4 regions of the Pseudogracilibacillus sp. SO10305 genome follow, and region 1 is predicted to be linked to each of the others. Evidence: riboswitches for the same ligand, from Rfam matches in the RefSeq annotation. Region 1 holds a riboswitch; each other region holds the start of a gene.
The links. A riboswitch is a leader RNA that binds a small molecule or an ion and turns the genes downstream of it on or off. The one in region 1 is predicted to bind S-adenosylmethionine.
Positions count from the first base shown of each region.

Region 2: another riboswitch for S-adenosylmethionine. It lies ahead of SPD45_RS03105 (methionine ABC transporter ATP-binding protein); the one in region 1 lies ahead of metK (methionine adenosyltransferase).
Region 3: another riboswitch for S-adenosylmethionine. It lies ahead of SPD45_RS07400 (5-methyltetrahydropteroyltriglutamate--homocysteine S-methyltransferase); the one in region 1 lies ahead of metK (methionine adenosyltransferase).
Region 4: another riboswitch for S-adenosylmethionine. It lies ahead of SPD45_RS12800 (methionine ABC transporter ATP-binding protein); the one in region 1 lies ahead of metK (methionine adenosyltransferase).

Region 1 covers NZ_JAXHDE010000027.1:686-5,944, forward strand. Annotated here, with positions in the region: gene pckA (phosphoenolpyruvate carboxykinase (ATP)) at 1-1,282, opposite strand, end outside; gene SPD45_RS14100 (hypothetical protein) at 1,694-1,831, shown strand; SAM riboswitch class I at 2,135-2,241, shown strand; gene metK (methionine adenosyltransferase) at 2,392-3,594, shown strand; gene asnB (asparagine synthase (glutamine-hydrolyzing)) at 3,845-5,259, shown strand, end outside.
Region 2 covers NZ_JAXHDE010000002.1:98,324-103,582, forward strand. Annotated here, with positions in the region: gene SPD45_RS03095 (MetQ/NlpA family ABC transporter substrate-binding protein) at 1-345, opposite strand, end outside; gene SPD45_RS03100 (methionine ABC transporter permease) at 361-1,026, opposite strand; gene SPD45_RS03105 (methionine ABC transporter ATP-binding protein) at 1,016-2,047, opposite strand; SAM riboswitch class I at 2,130-2,238, opposite strand; gene SPD45_RS03110 (thioredoxin family protein) at 2,310-2,618, opposite strand; gene SPD45_RS03115 (toprim domain-containing protein) at 2,625-2,978, opposite strand; gene gcvH (glycine cleavage system protein GcvH) at 3,069-3,452, opposite strand; gene SPD45_RS03125 (arsenate reductase family protein) at 3,470-3,826, opposite strand; gene SPD45_RS03130 (nuclease-related domain-containing protein) at 5,148-5,259, opposite strand, start outside.
Region 3 covers NZ_JAXHDE010000007.1:58,230-63,488, forward strand. Annotated here, with positions in the region: gene SPD45_RS07390 (hypothetical protein) at 356-511, opposite strand; partial or broken gene SPD45_RS07395 (transposase) at 576-759, opposite strand; gene SPD45_RS07400 (5-methyltetrahydropteroyltriglutamate--homocysteine S-methyltransferase) at 985-2,094, opposite strand; SAM riboswitch class I at 2,203-2,302, opposite strand; gene SPD45_RS07405 (disulfide bond formation protein DsbD) at 2,768-3,166, opposite strand; partial or broken gene SPD45_RS14395 (hypothetical protein) at 3,581-3,700, shown strand; gene SPD45_RS07410 (helix-turn-helix domain-containing protein) at 3,925-4,464, opposite strand; gene SPD45_RS07415 (DUF819 family protein) at 4,499-5,259, opposite strand, start outside.
Region 4 covers NZ_JAXHDE010000018.1:50,652-55,910, forward strand. Annotated here, with positions in the region: gene SPD45_RS12785 (hypothetical protein) at 12-377, shown strand; gene SPD45_RS12790 (MetQ/NlpA family ABC transporter substrate-binding protein) at 414-1,250, opposite strand; gene SPD45_RS12795 (methionine ABC transporter permease) at 1,269-1,940, opposite strand; gene SPD45_RS12800 (methionine ABC transporter ATP-binding protein) at 1,930-2,943, opposite strand; SAM riboswitch class I at 3,014-3,117, opposite strand; gene SPD45_RS12805 (pyridoxal phosphate-dependent aminotransferase) at 3,281-4,444, shown strand; gene SPD45_RS12810 (cyclase family protein) at 4,499-5,014, shown strand; gene SPD45_RS12815 (sigma-70 family RNA polymerase sigma factor) at 5,237-5,259, shown strand, end outside.

The sequences.
Region 1 (5,259 bases):
AACCAGTGTTTACTAAAAATACATTTGTGTTGAACTGATCGATTTTTTCCCCAAGCATTTCAGCATATTGATCTGGAGAAAGTGGTAAGAATGGTGATCCAAAGCAAGCTGAGAATGTTGCTTCTGGTTCCGTAATTCCACGCTCTGTTCCAGCTAATTTAGATGTGTATCCACTTAAGAAGTGGTACATTGCTTGTTCTTTCGTTAACTTACTGATTGGAGGTAATGTACCTGATGCATCTGCAGTTAAGAAAATAATTGTATTTGGATGACCTGCAACACTTGGAACGATGATGTTGTCAATGTTCTCTAACGGGTATGCAGCTCTTGTGTTTTCTGTTAATGAAACGTCTGAGTAATCAGGTTCACGACTATGATCATCAAGTACGACGTTTTCTAATACGGAACCGAAACGAATAGCATCGAAAATTTGTGGTTCTTTTTCACGTGTTAAATCAACACATTTTGCGTAACAACCACCTTCAATGTTGAATACACCGTTTGGACTCCATCCATGTTCATCATCACCGATTAATTTACGGTAAGGGTCAGCTGATAATGTTGTTTTTCCTGTTCCTGATAAACCGAAAAATAAAGCAACATCACCTTCTTCACCAACGTTTGCTGAACAGTGCATAGATAAAATGTTTTGTTGTGGTAATAAGTAGTTCATCACAGAGAAAATAGATTTTTTAATTTCTCCAGCATATTCTGTTCCACCGATTAATACGACACGCTCTTTGAATGAAATAACGATAAACGTTTCAGAATTCGTTCCATCTTCTTGAGGGTCTGCTTCTAATGTCGGAGCAGAAAGAACTGTAAAGCCAGCCTCATGTGCTGCTAACTCTTCTTTTGTTGGTGTAATGAATAACTGACGGGCAAAAAGGTTATGCCATGCATATTCGTTTACAACTTCCACTGGTAAACGATATTTTTCGTCTGCTCCAGCGAATCCTTTAAAGGAGAAAACTTCATCTTTATTTTTTAAGTGATTTACAACTTTATCGAATAATTTTTGGAATGATGCCTCATCGATTGGTTTGTTTACTTCGCCCCAATCTACTAAATTTTCAGAAACGTCATCACGAACAATGAAACGGTCCTTTGGTGAACGACCAGTGTATTTTCCAGTAGTTGCTTGAACTGCTCCAGTTGCAGTTAATACACCTTCATTACGTGATAAAATCTTTTCAACTAATCCTGGTACAGATAAATTGTTCTGAACATTGTCATTTTGTAAAATTTCTTGTGATACAGTTGACCTAGCTGTCGTATTCATTGAATTAATCCATCCTTTTTTCTCGTGTACTTTAAAATCTGAATATAGTATAACACATTAAACGAATTAGTCCATACTAATGTAATAAAACTATTAGAAAATGTTGATTTATTATAATAAAACAAAAGTTTAAATACCTAAAAACGTTGGTGCAATAACGTTTTTAGAATGTATTACAATTTTGTGAAGAAAATCACAAAAACTTTGTTTCATTACAGTAAATCTATTTTAACATAATCATATCAATACTTGAACTAACATTTTAGCCTCAAATAAAGGATAAGAAAACAGGGTAGCAAGAAAGAGTAAGAACTGTTTCGTCTTATGCGTAATAGGATAAAATTAATGATGCTTCGTTGTTCAGAATGTTTATTGAAAAAGTGTTATATAAAAGAAGGAGTCGCGTTCATATTGAGAAAAAATAATAGATCAGTTCATGGTTTTATTGGGTTTGGAGTGGCGGTTATTATAGTAGGTATTTTAATTGATGATTGGATTGCGACGACGGAAAAAGAAGTGGGTGCTTTCACTCGAACAGAGTTTTCTTAAAGTGTTTTTCTCACTACTGTTGTCAGTAAGATTATATCGGCGATGATATTTATTGGAATGGGTGAAACGATGGAATGAATTGGTACAGATCCAAAATGTCCATATATTTGAAAAAACTTTTGAAAGAAGAGAAAAGGAACTCGTAATTATCAAAATATCGGGGGTATAGTATGAATATAGAGGGTTGTATTTCTTCTTATTTAATCGATTGACATTTCACGTATTATCATATAGACTAGCCATTATAGTATACATATAGAGGTGTTTCTCGGAAAATATTTCATATGTAATAAACAACGGACTCTCTTATTAGGAGTTGGTGGAGGGACAGACCCTGTGAAGCCCAGCAACCTCACAAGTATGTGAAAAGGTGCTTACCTGATGCAAGGATTTTCCTTGAACAATAAGAGTGAAAGGCAGAAACGATATCCTTTCCTCATTTATATAGGAAAGGATTTTTTCATGAATTTCATTATTTATGAAAAACGAACGAGTCATCTCGTTCCCTATGATCTCTATCGAGTAGAGCTCCGTGTAATATATATAGGAGGCTTATTATAATGACAAAGAATCGCCGTTTATTCACATCAGAATCAGTAACGGAAGGACATCCGGATAAAATGAGTGACCAAATCTCGGATGCAATTTTAGATGAAATTTTAAAAAGGGACCCGAATGCACGTGTTGCATGTGAAACGACAGTCACAACAGGGTTAGTGTTAGTTTCGGGTGAAATTACGACGAATGTATATGTCGATATCCCATCCATCGTTCGTAAAACCGTAAAAGAAATTGGATATACCGATTCTCGTTACGGATTTGATGCTGAAACATGTGCTGTATTAACTGCTATTGATGAGCAGTCACCTGATATTGCAGGTGGAGTAGATGTTGCATTAGAAACACGTGAAGGGGAGGCAGATGAATCGGAAATTGGCGCAGGAGACCAAGGATTGATGTTCGGATATGCATGTGATGAAACAGAAGACTTAATGCCATTGCCGATTTATTTAGCGCACCGCATAGCTAAACGTTTAACAGATGTTCGTAAAGACCATACATTACCATATTTACTGCCTGATGGTAAAACACAAGTAACGGTAGAATATGATGAACACGATAAACCTGTTCGTGTCGATGCTATCGTCGTGTCTACTCAACATAAGGAAGATGTTACATTAGAACAGATCCAAAAAGATGTACAGGAACATATTATTAAACCGATCGTTCCGAGTTTCTTATTAGATGAAAACACGAAATATTATATTAACCCATCTGGTCGTTTCGTGATCGGTGGACCACAAGGGGATGCCGGATTAACAGGCCGTAAAATTATCGTCGATACGTACGGTGGATATGCTCGTCATGGTGGGGGAGCATTTTCAGGTAAAGATGCGACAAAAGTGGACCGCTCTGCAGCATATGCTGCACGTTATGTTGCGAAAAATATTGTGGCAGCACATTTAGCAGAAAAATGTGAAGTTCAATTAGCGTATGCTATTGGAGTGGCACAGCCTGTATCGATTGCGATTGATACATTCGGTACTGGAAAAGTGTCGGAGGAAATTTTAGTTGATGTTGTTCGTGAAAATTTCAACTTAAGTCCACGCGGCATTATTCATATGTTAGATTTACGTCGTCCGATATACCGTGACACAGCTGCATATGGACATTTCGGTCGCCGTGATGTCACCCTTCCTTGGGAAAACTTAGATAAAGCAGAAGCATTGAGACAATCTGCTGTCGAAATTGCGAATAAATAAAATGGAAAAATGGATGATATACATGTCATCCATTTTTTGTTTATATGGATAAAAGTTGTATAGTAAGAAGTGAAAGCAAGTCGAAAAGTTCATCTTATGTTAGGTGAAAACCTATTCATTCATAAGATGAAACAATATCGTGAACAATTGTAAAATAATGACGTTCACGACGGATGTAATGCTTGTCGTAACAGAAAAAAGTATGGTATTATTTTTTAGAAAATAGATTTCATAAAGGTAGGTTACAAACATGGGCCATTTTATTGGAAGTTTACATCATGGAACGACTTCATCTATCATAGATGTAAACAATGTCGAGCAAGGCGAACAAACATATGAACATGAAAGTTTTACTTTTTTATATGAAGAAAATGAATTAGATCAAGTATTTGAAAATGAACAATATTATGTACATTATTTTGGTGAATGCTATAACAAAGGAAAATTAGCTGAAAAAGCAGGGATTTCATCTACGAATATTGCGGAAATTATCGCGATTTTATTCCCACAAGAAAAAAAGGAATTATTCGCGCAAATTAGCGGGAAATTTATTGTTACCATTTTGGATAAACAAAGCGAAACATTATATGGAGCGCGAGATCACTTTGGGGTGAAGCCACTTTTTTATGTAGAAAGAGATGGAGCGTTCACATTCTCTTCTTCGAAAACGGAAATTACGAAACGTTATCATATAGATAAAATGAATGAAACGGCGTTACAACATTATTTTAGTTTCCAATATGTACCTGAACCATATACATTACATGATGATGTCGTCATTATGGATCCGGCTACGTATTTTGTGAAGGAAAAAGCAGGGAAAGTGACATTTCATAAATATTGGAAACCATCGTTTGACCCTGTACAAACAGAGAAGTCTGTATGGATCAATAAAATTCGTGAAGTAATGTTTGAAAATATTGAAAAACGTATGGATGGTATTGCAGATATTGGGGCATTTTTATCTGGAGGAATTGATTCAACTTTAGTCGTGTCAATGGCGAAAGAGATTAACCCGAATATAAAGACATTCTCTGTCGGTTTTGAGCGAGAAGGATTTTCTGAAGTAGATATTGCTAAGGAGACAGCAGATAAAGTAGGCGTTGAAAACATCGCGAAATTTATTACAGCAGATGAATATGTGAATCAAATTCCAGAAATTATGTGGAATTTAGAAGAGCCGTTAGCAGACCCATCATGTATTCCGTTATATTTCGTTTCTAAAGAAGCGAGTAGTTATGTTAATTTTGCATTATCTGGGGAAGGTTCTGATGAGTTATTTGGCGGGTACAATATTTATCGTGAACCAGACTCTTTACGTATGTTTAACTATATTCCAGGATTATTCAAAACTTTAATCCGAAAAGTTGCGATGACTTTACCTGATAATATGAGTGGGAAAAGTTTCTTATTAAGAGGGACAACCCCATTAAGAGAACGTTATATTGGTAATGCGAAAATGTTTGAGGAAAAAGAAAAAGAGGCATTTTTAAAAACGTTTAATCGCACGATTTCCTATGAGGATATTACGGGTCCGTATTATGATATTATAAGCCACGAACCACTTGTCGCTCAAATGCAGTATATCGATATTCATACGTGGATGCGTGGGGATATTTTATTAAAAGCTGGTAAAATGTCGAAGGCCAATGGAATTGAAATTAG
Region 2 (5,259 bases), on a different contig from region 1:
ATGTGTTAACTCGTATCCTGTATCTTCAATAGTTTGTTCTAAATAAGGAATATGTTGGAAATAGTTCGCATCTAAATCACCACTTGCTAAGTCATCATTTGGTAAGACGTAATCTTCATATGGTTCGATTTCTAACGTAATACCTTCTTCAGCCAAAATTGGTGCCGCTTCTTCTAAAATCTCCGCGTGTGGCACACTTGAAGCTCCTACTTTAATTGTCACTTCTTCTGCGTTCCCATCGTTATTACCTGCGTTGTTACTACTTGCGTTGTCATTGTTTCCTCCACCACATGCCGCTAAAACTAAAATTGAAATTAATGCGAATAAAGCTAAAACCTTTCTCATGAAACATTCTCCCCTTTACCTTTTATCAATTTTTTTAGATATAAAATCTCCAATGAATTGGAAAATAAAAACGACAATTACTATAATGATTGAACAGACGAGGACAATTTCAAAAATTCTTCGTTGGAATCCTGCATAATATGCATAACTCCCTAGTCCACCTGCTCCGATCGCTCCAGCCATTGCGGTGTATCCAATTAATGCAATCGCTGTAACGGTAATACCTGAAATAAGTGCTGGCATTGATTCTGGGATTAACACTTTAAAAATGATACGTCTCGTCGTTGATCCCATCGCTTTCGCTGCCTCAATAACACCTTTATTCACTTCCTTTAATGCAATTTCCACTAAACGACCGTAAAATGGTGCCGCTCCTAAAATTAAAGCCGGGAGTGCTGCATTCGGTCCCCGAATCGTTCCAATTAAAAGTCTCGTTAATGGAAACAATAATAAAATTAAAATGATGAATGGGATAGCACGAAAGACGTTAACAAATGTCGCAATGATAAAATTTAATATTTTATTTTCCCATAGACCATCTTTGTCTGTTAAATAAAGTAATAGACCAAGCAATAATCCTAAAATAAAAGTTCCAATAAGTGCGATGATTGTCATGTAAAACGTTTCATATGTAGCTTCAAGCAATTGGCTCGTATCAAGTTTTGAAAAATCAAGTGTCATCGCGAATTACCTCCACTGTTACCGAGGAAGCTTCAACAAAAGCTTCAACTTTCTCTATTTCAGTTTTCTCTCCGATTAATTGAATTGCAAGTGAACCAACCGTACCGTATGTCGTTTTCGTAATTTTACCATGTAAAATATTAACTTGAGTATCGTAGTTTTTCGCAATTTCACTAATAAGAGCATCATTTGTTGCTGTACCTTGGAATCGTAATCGAAGAACTTTTCCTTTTCGTTCTACTTCCTCCAATACTTCATCCAATGTATCATCTTCCCGGCCCTCTTCCACAACCTCTCCAATGAATCGTTGTGTCACCCCATGTTGTGGATTCGTGAAAACGTCATACACATTCCCTTGTTCCACAATTTTCCCATGTTCCATCACTGCAACACGGTGACAAATTTTTCGAATAACGTTCATTTCATGGGTAATTAAAATAATCGTCAAACCGAGTTTCTCGTTAATATCTACGAGTAAATTTAAAATAGAGTTCGTCGTTTCCGGGTCAAGTGCAGATGTCGCTTCATCACACAATAACACTTTCGGATTATTCGCGAGTGCCCTTGCGATTCCGACACGTTGTTTTTGTCCCCCACTAAGTTGGGATGGATACGCTTTTTCTCTACCTTCTAATCCAACTAATTGAATGAGTTCTTTTACTCTTTTTTCTCTTTCTGCTTTTGGCACACCAGCGATTTCGAGAGGGAAGGCAATATTATCTTCCGTCGTTCGTGACCATAATAAATTAAAATGTTGGAAAATCATTCCGATATCTTGTCTTGCTGTACGAAGATTTTTCGCATTTAATTCGGTCATGCTCTCGCCATCAATTGTAATAGTTCCTGCTGTCGGTTCTTCAAGGCGATTTAGTAAGCGAACGAACGTACTTTTTCCAGCCCCACTATATCCAATCACACCGAATATTTCACCAGTTTCGATATCCAATGTTAAATCATCAACTGCCTTGATCGGCCGATTGTCAATCGTGAATGTTTTCTTTAAATTTTTGATCGAAATCAAAATGTGTACCCTCCTTTTCTTTTTATTCCAATAAAAAAATCTCTTTGCTCTAGAGAACAAAAAGATTATATATCTTCACGTTCTCTCATTTCTCAAAGCGGTGTGCTTTGCAGGATTTAGCACCTTTCAATTCAGAATTGAAGGTTGCCGCAACTTCACAGGGCCAGTCCCTCCGTTGCTCTTCATAAGAGTTAATTATATTCAATTGGTTATTATATTGAATCTTATCAGTCCTTGTTATCTTTGTCAACGATAATGCATATTACCTAGAAAATAACTCAGGTTTATACTCAAACACATAATGATATATGTTTGCAACCGAATGAAACGTATAAATTTTCTCCTTTATTTCCCCATCTTTCACAATGAGTAAACACGGTACACTTTCAATTTTATTCTCTTGCATGAATTCTGGAAATAGGGAGCCATTCATCTCTAGAAAAATTTCCTCTTTATGTGTTGTTTCAATTTTTTGTAAAAAACTTCTTGCGACATGACACGTCCCACAAAAGGGGGTATGAATAAAAAGGAAACCATCCTTCGTTAATGGTAATTGTTTGATCTCTTGCATGTTTTCTCACCAATCTTTTAATAAATATATCGGGTTAATTCGAATATGAAATTTGACGAGTTCTGTTGCGAGAATATTGTATGGTGCTGCTTCAACTTCAATATGTTCTTCTGGAATATACATATTTTCAGCATGAGGCAATTCTTCGTTCAACTTTTTTCTAAGTTGTTTCCCTGGACGATCCTCATCAACGAAAATATAAACAAGATGATTGTCTAAATCATACGTTTCAAGCATTTCATCAAATTTTTCAATACTAAATGTTCCGAATGTACATAAAATTTGTACGTCATCACGGCCATCGATAATCGTTTCGAGCCGTTTTTTATCTTGTTTTCCTTCAACAATAATTATTTTCATTTTATCATTGCATCCTTTTCATTGCACCTTTTTAAAACAAAAAGCTATTCACGATGTGTTTTGTCCGCCCATCGTTGAATAGCTTTTCCATTATTCTGCTGAAATTAATGCTTCGTATTCGTCTGCTGAAAGTAACTCGTCTAACTGCTCGTCCTTTGTCGGTTCGATGACGATGAACCATCCTTGGTCATAAGGAGACTCATTTACTGTTTCAGGGTTATCTTGTAGTGCTCCGTTAATTTCCACTACACGACCACTAACCGGTGCATATAATTCCGATACTGTTTTCACAGATTCTACGCTTCCGAATGGTTCGTTCATTTCAATTTCCGTACCAATTTCTGGAAGTTCCGCAAATACGATGTCTCCTAATTCTTCTAAGGCAAATTTAGTAAGCCCGACACGAATATCGCTTCCTTCTTCTCGTGCCCACGTATGTTCTTTTGAATATAATAATTCTGTTGGTAATGACATATTTTTCTCCTCCTAAGTTACTTCCAAGTATTTTCGTATGTTTCTTCTTTAAAACCAACTGTCACGCTCGTGCCGTCTGTCAGGATCGGTCGTTTAATAAGCATGCCATTTGACGCTAAGTATGTAACCATTTCATCGAGTGTTGCATCTTTAATTTTTTCTTTCATATTTTGTTCGCGATACACTTTTCCACTCGTATTAAAAAATTTCTTCGGCTCTAGTGCACTCTTTTCAATAAGCGATTTAATCGTCGCTTCTGAAGGTGTTTCCTCTACTAAATGAACTAGCTCATACGTTTTACCGTTATCATCTAGCCATTTTTTTGCCTTCTTACACGTACTACAATTCGGGTACCAATATAATGTTAGTGCCATCGTAAACCTCCGTATAAAAAATTTACTAATCTGATTATAGCAAATAATTCCTCCCGCTACAAAGAGATAAATTTTTTCCTTAAAACTTGTGGATGTGTACTTGGATTTCGTAAATTAGCGCTCGTTTTGGGCGGTGCTTGTGAGTATGCCGATTAATTTCGCAAGTGCGTGGGGATTTCTGCGGGAACTTGCGGATATAAACAGTAATTCCGCAAGTGCGTGGGGGTTTCTGCGGGAACTTGCGGATATAACCTATAATTTCGCAAGTGTATGGCGATTTCTGCAACAACTTGCGGATATAACCAATAATTACGCAAGTATACGGCAATTTCCTCGGGAACTTGCGGATATAACCTATAATTACGCAAGTGTACGGCAATTTCTGCGAGAACTTGCGGATATAACCTGTAATTCCGCAAGTGTGTGGGGGTTTCTGCGGGAACTTGCGGATATAACCTATAATTCCGCAAGTGTACAGCGATTTCAACGAGAACTTGCGGATATAACCTGTAATTACGCAAGTGTACGGCAATTTCCGCAACAACTTGCGAATATAAACAGTAATTACGCAAGTGTACGGCAATTTCCTCGGGAACTTGCGGATATAACCAGTAATTACGCAAGTGTACGGCGATTTCTGCAACAACTTGCGGATATAACCAATAATTACGCAAGTGTACGGCAATTTCCTCGGGAACTTGCGGATATAACCAATAATTACGCAAGTATACGGCAATTTCCTCGGGAACTTGCGGATATAAACAGTAATTACGCAAGTATACGGCGATTTCAACGAGAACTTGCGGATATAACCTATAATTCCGCAAGTGTACGGCGATTTCAACGAGAACTTGCGGATATAACCTATAATTCCGCAAGTGTACGGCGATTTCTGCAACAACTTGCGGATATAACCTATAATTCCGCAAGTGTACGGCAATTTCCTCGGGAACTTGCGGATATAACCAATAATTTCGCAAGTATACGGCAATTTCCTCGGGAACTTGCGGATATAACCAGTAATTACGCAAGTATACGGCGATTTCAACGAGAACTTGCGGATATAACCTATAATTCCGCAAGTGTACGGCGATTTCAACGAGAACTTGCGGATATAACCTATAATTCCGCAAGTGTACGGCGATTTCTGCAACAACTTGCGGATATAACCAATAATTACGCAAGTGTACGGCGATTTCTGCAACAACTTGCGGATATAACCAATAATTACGCAAGTGTACGGCAATTTCCACGATTACTTGCGGATATACACCACAATCCCGCGGGTTCACCAACAATCCCCCGCGCCATTACATACACATTAAGTAATAAATTGATAGCTAGCATTCTTCCTACTATTTTCCTTCTGAAAGTACATTTGCAATGTTGATAGTATTGTTCGAATTGACACCATTTCTCCTACCCATTCGTGG
Region 3 (5,259 bases), on a different contig from region 1:
TTAACTTATTATAATACAATATCAATGTAATATATTCGATGTGGTTTTCACATTATTTTTTAAGGTTACATATGAAAAGCACTGTGGAATTTTCGTGTTAGGCGTTAAATATGTACCAAATAATTTTGTAAACGACATGGGTAAACGATCAAATGAAAGATGATTAAAAAATACTATATTCAATAGTGAAGTGGTTCATCTTTCATCTGTGAAATACAATCACAACCATTATCTCTTTCTTTTCAGATTATTCATAATAAAAATCACGAAAAAATATATAATTTGTATTTACATTAAAATAATCAAAACTTCCTATTTCCATTTTGTGGGGTGGTGATTAGCTTTATGGTTGCGTTCATACGGGTTTGAGGTTGGATTCTTGCAACTTCGACCCGTATTCTTGCAACTTCGGCCCACATTCTTGCAACTTTGACTCGCATTCTTGCAACTTCGACCCATATTCTTGCAACTTTGACTCGCATTCTTGCAACTTCGACTCGTATTCTTGCAACTACCTAGTTTCCATATTTGTATTTTAAATTCGCATGACGATCAACAATCATTAGGCAACTCTAACCCATAAATTGAGAGACACTTAATTTTGGTGGAATACCTACAAGCATTTACTTCATGAATTTCTACATTTTTTCTATCATAAAGACTTCTGATAATTTCTCCTATGTTCTTTTTGTATTTTCCATAAATAATTTGTCGTCTGTATTTTGGATCAATTACAATACGATACTTACATCTCCACAATGTCTTTTCTTATCCTACACTAGGATTGTCTCCTTCTGTTAAAAATATGGTGGTCGGGAAACTATCTTCATCTTACAAGAGAAAGAGGTATTTTTAATACCACGCTAAAAGCTATTTAGAACCCCCGGCAGAACTAGGGGTTTTCAAATGCACAAAAGCCTATTTGGTAGATAACCCCAAATAGACTTTTTTCACAGGTTCATTATTTTTTTATTGAAAAATAGTTTAATAACCTAATTCTTCTTTTGCAATGTCAACAATATATTTTAACTTTTCCCATTGCTCTTCCTCTGTCAATTTGTTTCCATGATGAGTCGAGGCAAATCCACATTGAGGACTAAGGCAGATTTGTTCTCGTGGAATAAATTGTGCCGCTTCTTCGATACGCGCTTTTATTAATGCTTTATCTTCTAACTCTCCCGTTTTAGAAGTAAATAAACCAAGCACCACTTGCGGACCTCCGTTCGGAATATAATCAAGTGGTTTAAAATCACCTGAGCGATCATCGTCATACTCCAAGAAAAATCCATCTACTTTTTCTTTGGCAAATAACGTAGGTGCAATTAATCCATAGCTACCTTCAAATGCCCAATTCGATCTATAGTTACCACGGCAAAGATGTGTTGTAACATATAAATCTTCTGGTTTACCTTCCAGTACTTCATTCACAACCTTTAATGCAAGTTCAATCAAATACTCTCTTGGATATTTTCCATCATTAAATGGAATGTCTGGTGACGACAGACCGGCAATATAAACATCATCAAACTGAAGGTAACGAACACCCGCATCATAAAATGCTTGTATTGCATCACGATATGTTTGAATAACATCCTCTGCATACTCTTCAATATCCGGATAAATTGTTTCATTACGAATCCCTTGGTTAAATAACTGATTTGGGCTTGGAATGGTTTGCTTAGCAACAGCACGTCCATCCACTATTTTGTTGAATAATTTAAAGTCTTTAATATGTGGATGATCGTGGTTAAATGAGATTTTTCCAATATTACGTACATCATATCTTTCCGTTTCTTCATTTTCATTAAAGATATATCCAGTCTCTGGCACATATCCTTCTACACCGTTTAGATGCTCTAAAAAGTCTGTATGCCAAAATCTACGTCTAAACTCTCCGTCTGTAACTGCTGAAAGTCCAACTTCTATCTGCTTATCGACTATGCGTTTAATCTCTTCTGTTTCAATATCATATAATTGATCTGCTGAAATGCTTCCATCTTGAAAGTCCTTTCTAGCTTGATGAATCGTATCTGTTCGTAGCAAACTTCCTACATGATCTGCCTTGAACGGTGCTCTTGTTAAAGTAATTGACATTTCCTATTCTCCTTTTGTTTGTTTTCGTTATTTGTTCTTCAAGGTTTTTAACATCAAAAAACCCCTTCTCGAATCAAGAAGAGGATACATTTCTGTAGTTTTTCACTCTTCTTATCTTCAAGCATTCTTGCTCTGGAATTGGCACAGTACAAAACAGTCTGTTGCCGAGGCTTCAAAGGGCCAGTCCCTCCACCTCTCTTGATAAGAAAACTATATTATTTAAAATGTTAATATTTAGAATACATTATTTATTTGAAGAAGTCAATTAATTACTTGTTTTTTGTAATTTAGACATATACTTATATATTTTATAAACGCTCTACTTCCTCGTCATTTCTGAAAAGAAATACAAGACCCATAACAAGTATAAAAATATTTACAAGTAATAATCATTTCTATAAAATATTTTTCAATAACGACTCACTTGATTTTGGTAAATTTAACTTCAGACGTTGATTAGCTAAATTAGTTAAAACTCTTTACACAGTTACTAGAACACATTCATCCACCACTTCGCAACGCAATTTTTTCTTCCATAAATGTAAGTAATTGATAATATGCGTTAATATACCAAAACATCCCTTAGTTTTATCGAACTTTGATTTATTTATAGATAGTCTATCTATCTGAACAAAGTAGAATTCATTTTTCATTCTACAAAGTTTAGGCTTCCTTATCCTGTACCTTTCAAATCATTTGCTACCCTATAAACCACAGTACCAAAAGTAATTTTAACAGGGTATAAGGATAGAATTATTGCCATAATCTCGCTAAATGTTTTTATCCCACCAGTTAGGTATAATACATCATTTATTAAGTAACTAGATAATTGAATAAGACTAAATACAATAGCCACTGACACAACCAATGCAAACAGCATTAAAATTACTTGAAATATGGACATTTTTCTTATCCTCTTTAACTCTTTAATACTTCCATCATTCACTAAAAAGAATATGTAAGCAATTGGAAGTAATAATAAGTACCAATTAGAATAACCAAACACTATCCATGAAATTCCCATTCCCAAAAGTATAATCCAACCTAGCGCATTAAAAGTTTTTTTACACATATAAACACTCCTAATTATACCGCGAAACGATCTCTTTATTGAATCATCATCCACTCTTAAGTACATGTTATCATAAGGTTTTAAACATTTAAATAACAAAATTCATCTATGCGCAATGAGAGTAATAGCGTAAGTCCGTAATCAAACAACGTATATAAAACTTAGCGCCTCCTGTTTAGATAAACATATCAATCGAAGGTAAAAAATCCCCTATTAATAAAGGTGATTGGAGTAATGAAGGAGCATAGTCGTTATTTATCCCCGACAAGAACTATGTAATAAAATTAGAAAACATGACGAATGATAGAGTATCAAACTTTTGACTGCTGATGAAGAATTGGCTAAATGTGGAGTATACCAGATGGAAAATGGACAATAGATGATGTAGCTGAATGGTGACATCATAATAAATATACCTGGCATGTGCTTAATAACTTGGAAACAATACAATTGGTACCTAGTAAAATTAATAGTGATTTTAAACAATTGTATTATAACAAATATTATTTATGTAAAATGAACCTTAATAAATGAAGATAAATTTATTAAGGTGTTCAGCTAGAATGACTGTAAGCCAAAACTACAAAAAAGTACCTTTTCAGGTCGCATGTCAAATAACCGTAAAAATATTGATTTTTTAATCAGATTTACGGTTATTTGACTTTATTTGCCACAATCTTCTTGAATTAAACTACCTACAGCAAAGGTGCTAGTCACTTAATATATGTCTGCTTTAAAAACATTACTATTTTCAAGATTTATTTTTGCTGCTGATTATTCATAGACCAAATTGAAATTGATTGTTTTTCAGTATGATTAATAAAGCGGTGTGGTATTTGACTATTAAAACAAATAGAATCTCCTTCATGCAAGATATGCTCTTCCTGGTCTAAAATAACAGTCATGGCACCCTTCAGCACTACACCGCATTCCTCACCAGTATGGCTCACTAGTTTTTTGTCAGATTGCCCTGCCTCAAGAATAATCTGAATCATTTCCAGTTCGCCATTGTGTATTGGAGTTAAAAATTCATACTTTGAATTTGATTTTGGAAAGGATACTACTTTTCTATCTTCTTTACGCAGTACAGATGGTGTATTCGTTGACTCTCCCAGCAATTCTGTAATAGAAACATTAAGACCATTACATATTTTATACAGCAATGTAATAGAAGGGTCTACATTATTTCTTTCCACCTTACTGATGATACTAGTGCTGACACCAGCCTTTTCAGCAAGCACTTTTAACGAATACTCCCTTTCCATTCGCAATCGTCTAATTTTACCCCCATCAAACATGTCATCACCATCTTTATCATAATTAGAATTTATTTTACATAAATGTGCTGAACCATAATCCTAAGGTTGTACCGATATAGTTGCCGATAATATAACCTAATGTTCCAACGACTAAAATTGGTCCAATTAAATTTTTCCATCCTTTGGCTATTGCCATTGCTGCCGCGGTTGTCGGGCCACCTATATTTGCATTACTTACAAGTAGTATTTCCTCTAAATTGTATTTAAAGAGTTTTCCACCAACAAGAGATACTAACATATTTACAAAAACAATAATGGCGACAAACACCAATAACAGTGGTGCATTCTCCACAATTAACGGAATGGACGCGGGTATACCGATGACTACAAAGAATAAGTAGATTAGAAATGTACCAAGCTCCTGGCTACCGTTAATCGATGCGAAGTATTTTGGAAATAACGCTAATGCTGTAAAGGTAATAGTAGTAAGAACTAAATAGTTATCGCCAAACAGGGCATTTACAAGATTTAAAGCAAATGAAACATCCTCACCGCTCGGGATAAGCTCTCCCAAAAATCCAGCAATTTTAAAAGAAACAATTACGAGCAGGAATGCCGTCCCTACAGACAAGGCAATATCCTTAAGGGAAATTTCATTACGCCTCCAAAAACTTTCCGCTAAAGTAGAGTTTCCTTCGCCATTTGTATTCTGCTGCTCAACTTCCAATACATGTGGATGAGTAAAGCGCTTTCTAAAAAATGTCAAACTTGGGATTAGCATTAAAATAACGAAATATAATGCCATCATTAGGTTATCGGCTACTACAGTTGCAG
Region 4 (5,259 bases), on a different contig from region 1:
CGGGTTAGAAGTTGCAAGAATCCGGGTCAAAGTTGCAAGAATACAGGTCAAAGTTGCAAGAATACGTGCCAAAGTTGCAAGAATACGTGCCGAAGTTGCAAGAATGCAGGTCAAAGTTGCAAGAATACGTGCCGAAGTTGCAAGAATGCAGGCCGAAGTTGCAAGAATGCAGGCCGAAGTTGCAAGAATGCAGGCCGAAGTTGCAAGAATGCAGGTCAAAGTTGCAAGAATCCGGGTCAAAGTTGCAAGAATACGTGCTGAAGTTGCAAGAATACGTGCCGAAGTTGCAAGAATCCACCCGAAAGTCGCAAACCCCCCCAAAGCTCCCCAACCAAATCCAAAAGAACATCAAAAAAACGATCAGAACGACTATGTAGTTTTTAGCATAGTGTTCCTGATCGTTTGTAGTTTAATTATTTATCTAGCATCCATGCAGGTTTACCGAAGCCTTCGAACTCTTCGTCGATAACAGCTTCAAATTCATCTGACTCGATTACATCAATGATATCAAGTGCAAATTGTTTATTCGCATCTTCTGCCTTTACTGCAACAATATTTCTAAATTGGTCCGGCATATCTTCTAACGCAATCGCGTCCATTAAATCCATATTTGCTGCAATCGCAAAGTTTCCTGGAACTGCTGCTATATCAGCATCATCGACAGAACGTGGTAATTGACCGGCTTCAATTGGTAAAAACTCTAAATTTTTGTCGTTTTTTGTAATATCTTTTTCAGAAGCTTTTAATGGTTCAACATCTCCATCAATTTCAATTAACCCTAAATCTTCAAATGTAATTAATGTTCTTGCAGCATTAACTGGATCGTTCGGAATTGTAACAGTTGCACCATCTTCAATGTCTTCTACTGATTCATATTTGTTCGAGAAAAGTCCTAATGGAGCAGTCGGTACAACGATTAAATCTTTTAAATCCATATCATTTTCTTCCGCGAAGTTTTCTAAGTAAATTACATGTTGGAATAGGTTTGCATCAATTGATCCGTCATTTAACGCATTGTTCGGTTGTACATAATCACTAAACTCTGTTAATTTCACTTCATACCCTTTTTCTTCTAGGCCAGGAATAATCGCTTTTGTTAACATATCACTGTAAGGACCAGCTGTTGCACCGAAGTGTAATTCCTTTGTTTCATCTACATTGGAAGATCCATTTCCGTCATTATTGCTACCACATGCAGCTAAAATAGCGACGATACTTACTAAAACAATTGTAAAAATCCACTTTTTCATTTTATTTCCCCCTAATAATTAACTTTTATCCACTGCTTTTGCAGCTTTATCTCCAATCCATTGGAAAATTTGTACTAATAGTAATAAAATTACGACCGTTAAAATCATAATCGTATTATCATATCGATAGTAACCAAATCGAATTGCTAAATCACCGATACCTCCACCACCAACGAAACCAGCCATTGCAGAATAAGCAACTAAACTAATTACGGTTAATGTGATACCTTGGATAATACTAGATTTTGCTTCTGGAATTAATACATCTTTAATAATCATCCAAGGTGTTGCACCAACTGCGATTGCTGCTTCAATTACTCCCTTATCAATTTCACGAAGCGATGTTTCCACAATACGTGCAAAGAATGGGATCGCTGCAACAGATAAAGCGACACTTGCAGCAGTAGGCCCAATCGAGTTACCGACGACTAACTTTGTAAATGGTGTGATAGCTACCATTAAAATAATGAACGGGATGGAACGAATGACGTTTACAACAAACCCGAGGACGGACTTTATCGGTTTATTTTCGAGAAATAGTCCTTTATCCGTGACGAATAAAATAATCCCTAATGGTAATCCGATGATGAGCGCAACGAGTAGGGCAATTCCTATCATATAAATCGTTTCTCCAAATGCTTGCGTCATTTCGGGTAACAATTCCATGATGCGATCCATATCAAATAGCATCACGAATCACCTCCACATCTACTAGTTGTGATGACATATAATCGATTGCTTTACCAATTTCAGTATTGTCACCTTTCATTTCCATAACGAACATTCCAAGTGGACGTTCTTGAATATATTCAATTAATCCGTGTAAGAAATTACCTTTTACATCAAATGTTTGAATCATATCAGAAATGACGCTTTCCCCAGCAACTTCTCCACGGAACGTAATTTTAACAATTTGTCCAGTACATTTTTGTAACATTTCTTCTGGTACGTCGATATTTACGACATCTTTAATGAATGTTTTCGTTAATTCATTTTTCGGTGTAGAAAAAATGTCATATACGTTTCCGGATTCAACAACTGATCCATCTTGCATAATCGCCATACGGTCACAAATTTCTTTCACGACATTCATTTCATGAGTAATTAATACGATCGTTATATTTAACTCACGGTTTATTTTTTTTAGTAATTTTAAAATGGATGACGTCGTATTCGGATCGAGAGCAGAAGTAGCTTCGTCACAAAGTAATACAGATGGATCATTCGCCAGTGCACGAGCAATACCGACACGTTGTTTTTGACCACCACTTAGTTGTGCAGGGAAGACATCCTTTTTATCTGCTAAATCTACCATATTTAAAAGTTCTTCGACACGTTTATCAATATCTTTTGCTGGTGTGGCTGCTGCCCGTAGAGCGAATGAGATGTTTTCGGCAACTGTTTTTTGGCTAATTAAATGGAAATGTTGGAAAATCATGCCGATTTTTAAACGTGCTTTACGTAAGTTGTTTGCATCCAAAGACATTAAATCAAGCCCGTCAACTAATATTCGTCCGTCTGTAGGTCTTTCTAGTAAGTTAATGCAGCGTAATAAAGAACTTTTACCTGCCCCAGAATATCCGACAATACCGAAGATTTCTCCTTCGTTAATCGTTAAAGATACATTGTCGACCCCAATGACATCTCTATCCTTCGTTTGATACACTTTTGTTAAATTTTCAATTTGAATCATTGCTAGTCTCCTTTTGCAAAAACATAAAAAAACTTCTTTCACAAATATGAAAGAAGAACTGTTAATTTTCAGCTTATCTTTCAGAAATTTGTACGTTCTGAAGGAATTGGCACCTTCCATAATGGGGTTGCCGGACGTCATAGGGCCTTGTCCCTCGGTCACTCTTGATAAGTTATCGACTTATATAATTGTGAAATTTCATATCATTCAAACTAACATATCTAATGATAGCTACTTTCATTTACTTTGTCAATAATTACTGAAAATTTCTTTCTTTTCGAATTTATATTCTTTATACTTATTGTAGAATGATAGAAATGAAATGAGGAATATTAATATGAAATTATCGAATCGATTACAGAATTTGCCAGCACATTTTTTCTCGCAATTAACAAGAAATGTTCAACAAGCTGTTAGTGAAGGGAGAGATGTTATTAATTTAGGTAGAGGAAATCCTGATAAACCAACTCCGCCACATATCGTAAAGGCATTACAAGATGCAGTAGAAGATCCAGAAACACATGGCTATGCACCATTTCGAGGTACGACGGAATTAAAAGAAGCGATAGCGATATTTTATAAACGTGAATATGGGGTAAATCTAGATCCGGAAACAGAGGTTGCCATTTTATTCGGTTCGAAAGCGGGAGTTGTTGAATTACCATTGGCGATCATGGATTCGGGAGAAGTTCTCTTACTTCCAGACCCAGGTTATCCAGATTATTTATCTGGTGTTGGTCTGGCAGATATACGGTTCGAAACGATGCCATTATTAGAAGAAAATAACTATTATCCTAACTATGATGAAATAGCTGACGATATTAAACGAGATGCAACATTAATGTATTTAAATTATCCAAGTAATCCGACGAGTGCGATAGCTGATGAGCCATTTTTTAATGAGACAGTTCAATTCGCGAAAAAAAATAATATTGCGGTTATGCATGATTTTGCTTATGGTGGGATCGGATTTGATGGAAAAAAACCGGTAAGTTTTTTACAAGCAGAAGGGGCGAAAGATGTCGGAGTGGAAATGTATACGATGTCGAAAACATTCAATATGGCTGGATGGCGTGTCGGATTTGCTTTAGGAAATAAAGAGATTGTCGGTGCAATTAATTTATTACAAGATCATATGTTTATTAATCAATTCCCAGCTGTTCAACGTGCAGCTGCAAAGGCATTATTAGGGGAGCAAACGGCGGCGAAAGACATAGTCGCATTATATGAACATCGTCGTAATGTGTTTATCGAAGCTTGTAAAAAGATCGGGTGGAAAGTCGAAGCACCAAAAGCGTCTTTTTTCGCTTGGTTAAAGGTTCCAAATGGACATACGAGTGAATCATTTACGGATTTGTTGTTGAATGAAGCAAATATTGCTGTTGCTCCAGGTATTGCTTTTGGGGCACATGGAGAAGGGTATGTACGAATTGGGTTATTGGAGGAAGAAAATCGTTTACGTGAAGCGGTAGAACGGATAGGGAAACTGGACTTATTTTAATATAGGTCCAGTTTTTCTACGGATAAAATTCATTTGAAAGAGAGGGGGAGCGGTATGAAAGTAATTGATTTAACAGTGACATTGAACGAAAAAATGGACGTTTATCCTGGAGATCCAGCAGTTACGATTGAAAAAGTCCATACATATGGCAAAAATGGCTGGGAATTAAGGAAGTTAACATTAGGTACGCATACTGGCACACATGTCGATGCGTTTTCGCATATGCATAAAGGAAAAGCAAATTTAGATGAAATGCCGATCGAACGATTTTTTGGAGAAGCACAAGTAGTTCAAATAGATGCACAATGGCCGAGGGAGATAGGCTTATTCTTTACTGCACCATTGGACGAAACATATATAGATAAATTATTGCACGCAAAACCTTCCTTTGTCGGTGGAGAAATGACGGAACGATTAGAAAGAATGTTATTAGCGAACGATATTATTACCTATACAGACCTAATCAATTTAGAAAAAATTCCATTCCATCAAACATTTACATTTTATGGACTACCTTTAAAAATAGAAAAAGGGGACGGATCACCAGTCCGCGCGATCGCTATATTATAAAGGCAATCATTAGCATAGCCGGAGAAGACGGGGAGGATCATTCCTCGTCTTTTTTTATCATTTTTCTTGCTTCAACTTACAAATTGGAACAAATAGAGAAATTTATACAATATAAAGTTAAATAATGGATGATCTAAAAGAGAATTTTTAATGATGTATGAAAAAAATCAAACTTTTTATATAAGTGATCGTCTAATATATAGCAGGTGAAGGGGGAGTCCATTGGAGAAAATTACAAAAAAAGC